Regions from separate parts of the Herbaspirillum sp. NPDC101396 genome, predicted to be linked through region 2. Evidence: predicted binding sites of a transcription regulator. Region 2 holds the regulator's gene; the other holds the start of a gene.
The links. The regulator FliA, encoded in region 2, starts transcription of late flagellar genes. The targets are predictions, from matches to a motif close to CTAAAGTTTNNNNNNNNNNNGCCGNTA.
Positions count from the first base shown of each region.

Region 1 (3,423 bases), on a different contig from region 2:
CGAGGGACGCTTCGTTGCAGGCGCAGGCGGCCGTCACGGCCGCGCTGCGTTCGGCCAGGACGCGCAAGCCGGCGCCGTCCAGCAAGGGTAAATCGGCCATGCTTCGTTTCCTTATTTGCCGCCGAAGGAAATCTTGCCGCCCTGCAGCTGCGCGGTGCCGCCGCCGAGGTCGCTGAGTACTTGCCAGACCTGCTTGGCGATGCGCATTTCCACGCCTTCGTAGACGGTCTTGACGGCGACGATGCGCGCCGATTCCGCCGCGACCAGGTCTTCCTTCATCTCGTTCTGTTCGGCCACCAGGTCCTTGACCTCCTGCGCCAGCAATTTGCGATTGAGTTCGGCCTCTTCGCCGGCGCCGTTGCGCGCCTTTTCGGGATTCTGCTTGTAGTGGGCGAGCTGCTTGATGACGCGGTTGAGGTCGTCGAGCTTCTTCTGGAATTCCTGTTCCTTGGCGCGCAGCTTTTCTTCCAGATAGGGATCGAGGCCGACCTGGATCTTGGTGGTGGCGGCGCTCGATGAGCCGAACGCGACCGCCTTGATCAGCATGGTGGCCTGGGCGCGACCGCCGATGATCTGGCCCAGCTTGGGATTGGTCTTGCCGACCAGGATCTCGTTGCCGGCCAGCATTTCACATTGGCGCGCATTGCCGGCCAGCATGATGCTGTCGCCCGCTTCGATGTGCGCGCTTTCGGCGAACAATGCCTGCACGCAACCCTCGGCCTTGACCTTGGCGACGATGGAGGCCATGCCGGGTTGGGTTTCAGCGTGGCCGATGATGCCGCCCTTGACAGTGATGTTGCCGCCGGCAATGATCTCGGCCGCTTCCACCGTGCCGCCGACGAAGACGTCGCCCGACACGCGCAAGCGCATGCCGGTCTTGACGTCGCCCTTGATCTTGACCGTGCCCGAAAACTCGACGTTGCCGGTGCTCAGGTCGACATCTTCGATCTCGACGATGGGATTGATCTTGACGCCGTTGGTGATCAGTTGCGGCTGGCCGGCGATGGCGGCGACCAGCAGGTCGGGATCGTCCTTGGAGGGTTCGGCGCCGACGCAGTCCTTGTTGAAACCGAGGTCGGGAACCGGCAGCGCCGGCACTACCTGGCCCTTGATGTTGACGCCGTTGACGCCCGGCACCGGCGGCGTGCGCCGCATCAGTGGATCGCCGACGTTGATCAGCAGCAAGTGGCCGAGGTCGGCGTAATGCACCACGGCGTCGTCGTCGATTTCGGCGAGTTCTTCTTCCTTCTTGTCGAGCAGGGCCTCGAAGCGGGCGTGTTCGCCCTGCACCGGATCCTCGCCCCGCGCGATCAGCAGCTTGGAACAGTGGCCGGTGGCGAGCGCGCCGCGCAGCTTTTCGTGCAGGATGCCCTGGGTGATGCCCTGGGCGCGGATTTCATTGACGACTTCGACGGCGCGCGCGCGTCCGCCTTGCGGCGGCACCAGCGTCAGATAGGCTTCCATGAAATCGTCCGAGACTTCCACCAGGAACTCGCCGTCGCGCCGCTCGCCGATCTTTTGCGAATGGGCTTCCTTGCCGTCGGCGATCTTGGCGGCGAAATCGCCGAGCGCCGCTTCATCGATGTACAGCTTGGTGAAGCCGCCATCGGTGAGGATTTGTTTCAGCATCACGAGATTCGGGACTTGAACACCCGCAACCGGGGTGAATGCAGCGAGCAGTTCTCCGCTGACTCTGTCGAAGTTGAGCGACAGCGATTGCGGGCTTGATTGTTCCATGTTATTTCTCGGAAGTCCTTGTGCAGAGCTCATCGGCAGGATTTCCGGTTCCTTTAGGTGAATTGTTATGTGGCAAGATGATCCTGTAAATCGCCGTTAAGTACAAGGGTTGTTTAGGCTCAAAAGTGTGAATTGTCAATATGCTAATTATCCAAAAAAACGACACTGGGAGCGCCGACCAGCGTTATCTCGCAGGGCGTCAGAGCACCATGGTCAGTATTGTCGTCAACATCGTACTGACCACGTTGCAGATCATCACGGGACTGTTTTCGGGGTCGCAGGCGCTGGTCGCCGACGGCGTGCATTCGCTGTCGGATCTGGTGGCCGACTTCGTCGTGTTGTTCGCGGCGCGCCAAAGCCGCAATCCCGCCGACGCCGATCATCAATACGGCCATCAACGCTTCGAGACGGCTGCTTCTCTGGCGCTCGGCGGTGCGCTGTTGGCGGTCGGCATCGGCATGCTGATCTCCGCCTTCTTCAAGCTGCAGGCGCCGACCGTGCCGCAGGTCCATCTGGCAGCGTTGTGGGTGGCGCTGGCGACGCTGGTCAGCAAGGAAATACTGTTCCGCTACATGTTGGGCGTCGCCGAGCGCGTGCGTTCCAGCATGCTGGTGGCCAACGCCTGGCATGCGCGCTCGGACGCGGTGTCGTCGCTGGTGGTGGCGCTGGGCATCGCCGGCAACCTGCTCGGCTTCCCCTTGCTCGATCCGATCGCGGCGTTGATCGTCGGCCTCATGATCGTGCGTACCGGCGCGGTGTTTTTCTGGCGCGCGCTGAACGACCTGATGGACAAGGCGGTGTCGGAAGAGGAATCGCAGGCGATCCGCCGCACGCTGTTGGACACACCCGGCGTGTTCGGCGTGCACGATCTGCGCACGCGCAAGATGGGCGACCTCACCATCGTCGACGTGCACCTCGAACTGGATGGCCGGCAGACCGTGACCGAGGGACATGCCATCGCCACGCTGGCGCGCCGGCGCGTCATGGAGCAGCATCACGTGCTGGACGTCATGACCCACGTTGATCCGGTGGAGCCGGACGCTGCAGCGGAGTCCGCTGATGTCTGCTGACGACAACACATGGATTCGATAATCGCCGCTTCCGCACGGGCGCTTGCCGCCGGCGACGCGCTTGGCGCGCTCAAGCGCGTCGCCTTGCGCGACGATCCTCCTGCGCTGGCCTTGCGCGGCATCGCCATGGCTCAGCTCGGCGAACATCCGCGCGCACGGGAACTGTTGCGCCGCGCCGCGCGTGGTTTTGGCACGCACGAAGAACTGGCGCGCGCCCGTTGTGTCGTCGCCGAAGCGGAAGTGGCGCTGGCCGTGCGCGACATCGGCAGTTCGCCGCGCGCATTGGCTGCCGCCACGGTCACGCTGGATGCGCATGGGGATCGCGCCAATGCCTTGCAGGCGCGATTGATTGCGGTACGCAGGCTGGTGTTGCTTGGCCGTCTTGAGCAGGCCGAAGCAGCGTTGGTGCGGCTCGATGCGCGCGGCCTGCCGCCTGCATTGGCGACGGTGACGGCGCTGATAGCGGCGGAGTTGGCATTGCGATCGTTGCAGATGACCGTCGCCCAGGCGGCGCTGGCGCGTGCACACGACGCGGCGACGCGTGCCGGCGTGCCGGCGTTGCTGGCCGAGGTGGCCGAAGCACAGTCCGTGCTTGGTCGACCGGCAGCCAGGCGCG
Region 1 covers NZ_JBIWNT010000002.1:554,023-557,445, forward strand. Annotated here, with positions in the region: gene ACIROY_RS07565 (hypothetical protein) at 1-100, opposite strand, end outside; gene ACIROY_RS07570 (DUF342 domain-containing protein) at 112-1,737, opposite strand; gene ACIROY_RS07575 (cation diffusion facilitator family transporter) at 1,878-2,807, shown strand; gene ACIROY_RS07580 (helix-turn-helix domain-containing protein) at 2,817-3,423, shown strand, end outside.
Region 1: the regulator FliA is predicted to act here: its motif matches at 1,768-1,794, upstream of ACIROY_RS07570 (DUF342 domain-containing protein).

Region 2 (3,423 bases):
GCGTCACGCGCACCTTGCCCTCCTGCACCAGCGGCGCCAGCACCTGCATGATGTCGCGCGCCATGTCGGTCATGCGCTCTTTTTCGCGGCGCAGCGCCTCGCTGTTGCGCGGCTTTTGCAGGGTAATTTTAGGGGCAACAGATTGCTGGGCGCCTTGGCCTCCCGCCTGGACAACGATGGGCGCGGTCGAGACTGGCTCCTTGCCGAAGGCGTTGATCAGCGAGTCGGCAAGGATCTTGTACTTGCCTTCGTTGACTTGGGAAATGGCATACATGACCACGAAAAACGCGAACAGCAGCGTAATGAAGTCGGCATACGAAACCAGCCAGCGCTCGTGGTTCTCATGCTCTTCTTCATGTTTTTTGCGCGCCATGATGTGCGTTGTGCGTCAGTAGGTCATGCGGTGGTGAAATAGGATTCGGCGCGCTCCTGGATCACGCGCGGATTGTCGCCGCTGGCGATGCCGAACAGACTGTCGGCGACCATGTCACGCCGGTTCACTTCCATGGCCAGCAATTCCTTGAGCTTGTTGGCCACCGGCAGGAAGAACAGGTTGGCCAGGCCGACACCGTAAATCGTCGCCACGAAAGCCACGGCGATGCCGCCACCCAGCTTGGCGGGGTCGGATAGATTTTCCATCACGTGGATCAGGCCGAGCACCGCGCCGAGGATGCCGATCGTCGGCGAATAGCCGCCGGCGGCTTCCCATATCTTGAGCGCCTGGCGCTGGCGGGTTTCGTAAGCAGTGGTATCGACCTCGAGGATCTCGAGCAACTTGGCCGGTGTGATGCCGTCGATCAGCAGGCGCAGGCCCTTCTTGACGAAGGGGTCGCTGCTGTCGTTCATGTGCTCTTCAAGATGCAGCAGACCTTCACGCCGCGAGATGCCGCTCCAGACCGTGATGTTATCGATCAGTTTGCGGTGGTTGTGAACCGGGGGAGAAAATACCCAGGACAGCAATTTGACGCCATGGACGAAATTGTCGAGCCTGGTTTGCAGCAGAACGGCGCCTACGGTGCCGGCAAAGACGATCAGGAAAGCGGTCGGCTGCAGGATAGAACCGGGATGACCGCCTTCAAGCAGCAAGCCAAGGAGGATGCATCCCAACGCCAGCAGTATCCCTCCTATGCTACTCCAGTCCACGCCTGCTCCCTCAAAGTCGAGCGCATGCGGGCGATGGCCTGGCTGTGCAGCTGGCAAACCCGCGACTCGGACACGCCCATGACGGCGCCGATTTCCTTCAAGTTCATTTCCTGCTCATAGTACAGGCCCATGAGGATTTTTTCACGCTCGGGCAGGGCCTTGATCGAATCGATGACGGCGTCGCGGAAACCGCCGTTGATCAGGTTCTGCAACGGGTCGTCGGTGTCCCGGGTCTGGTAGCGATCGAGGAAATGCTCGTGGCCGCCGTCGGCGTCGTGGAAGTCTTCGTAATAGATCAACTGATGGCCGCCGCATTCGGTCAGCATATCCTGGTACTCCACGAGGCTCATCTTGAGCTGCGTGGCGACCTCGGTTTCCTGCGGCGGACGGCCGAGCTGCTGCAGCAGGACATGGATGGCCTCTTCGATCTTGCGCGTATTCTGGCGGATGCTGCGCGGCAGCCAGTCGCTGCTGCGCAATTCATCCAGCATGGCGCCGCGGATACGCTGCACGGCGTAGGTTTCGAACTGCGCGCCGTGCGTTTCTTCATAGCGATTGACGGCATCAAGCAGACCGATCATGCCTGCCTGAATCAAGTCGTCGACTTCCACGCTGGGTGGAAGCTTTGCCTTCATCTGATGCGCCAGCTTTTTGACAAGCGCCGCATGCAGCTCCAGCAAATCGTTCTTGGTCGTCTTTCCTTTGACGTTATACATAGAACTCATCTCGTCAATAATGGTGAGTACGAACGATCATGCAATGCCAGGCGCGTCATACTCCGAGACTTGCACCATCGGTCGCCATACCGTACGTGCCCTTGGTGAGATTGGATAACGAAAACTGATCCGCCAGGCGTTTGAACGCAAGCGTAGCGCCGGCCAACGGGAATGCTTCCAGTACGGTGCGCCCCTGCCCGGATGCACGACGGATGTGTTCGTCTGCCGGGATCGAGCCCATGAAATGCAATTGCGCCGCCAGGTAGCGATTGGCCGCCTGCGCCATGTTGGCGTAGACCATCTGCGCTTCCGCGTCCGAACCACCGCTCACGAGCAGATTGAAAGGACGGCGACCGAGCTTGTCGCTGAGGCCCTTGAGCAAGACGTACGCGGCCTTGATCGAGGTCGGACTGGTCGACATATGCACCACGATTTCGCCCATTTCCATGGCCGGGACCGGCAGCAACTCCTCGTCATTCAATTCGCCGTTGATGAGCGTAATGTCGGATTCTTCGGTCAGTCCGTCGAAAATCTGCGCCAGCCGCGAGGCTTGCGGATGGGTAGAGGCCGATACGTTCTTGCGCGACAGGCGCGCCAGTGCAAAACCTTCCGGCACCATGCGCACCGCTTCATCCAGATGCCGCTCCTGACGAGCGACGTCGAGCAGTGTCGCCACGGCAACACCGCCAAAACGCGACAAGATCACTGAGGGCGTCATGCAAGCGTCGACCAACAATGCGTTGTGGTCGGCGGCGGCAAGAGAGGCTGCCAGATTGATCAGCATCGCGCCTTTTTCGTCGTCGGGAAGAACCGAGAAGAAAGTAAACACGCGCGGCGTCGGACGCTCCAGCATCCGTCGCAGTCCTTCCGCTTGATCAACGTCATAGCTAGCCAAGGATCACCTCCCGCAGGCTTTTGTCATTCATGGCCGTGGCCGTCGGTCCGACCACAACCGGCAACTCGGCGTCCTGGAATTCGAACGGCGCAGTTTCACGTTTCAGTTTAAAGGCGCGGTCGGCCAGATACAACCTGTTGGCAACATGCAAATCTTCCGGCACGCGCTGACCGTTCGCCACGTAATACAGATTCAGTTTTTGACGGATGACAACATCGAGCACGTTGCCGATGGTTGCCGCTTCGTCGAGCTTGGTAATAATGCAACCCGCCAGGCCGTCGCCGGAATACGCGCTCACGACTTCATTGAGCGTGCCGCCGGTCGCCGTTGCATTGAGGCACAACAGGCGTTTGATGTCAGTGCCTGCGCCCGACAGCATGGCAGCCTGTTCAGCCACCATCTGGTCGCGCTGGCCCATGCCGGCGGTATCGATTAGGACAGTATGTTTGCCGCGCAGTTCGTCGAGTGCGATACGCAAATCGGATTCATCTTTGACCGAGTGCACCATCACCCCGAGGATCTTGCCGTAAATGCGCAGTTGCTCGTAGCCGCCGATACGGTAGCCGTCGGTGGTGATCAGCGCCAGCTTGCCCGGACCGTGGCGCATCACGCAACGCGCCGCCAGTTTCGCGGTCGTGGTCGTTTTGCCAACACCGGTCGGACCGACCA
Region 2 covers NZ_JBIWNT010000007.1:72,519-75,941, forward strand. Annotated here, with positions in the region: gene motD (flagellar motor protein MotD) at 1-373, opposite strand, end outside; gene ACIROY_RS22320 (flagellar motor protein) at 397-1,143, opposite strand; gene ACIROY_RS22325 (RNA polymerase sigma factor FliA) at 1,125-1,859, opposite strand; gene ACIROY_RS22330 (MinD/ParA family protein) at 1,915-2,712, opposite strand; gene flhF (flagellar biosynthesis protein FlhF) at 2,747-3,423, opposite strand, start outside.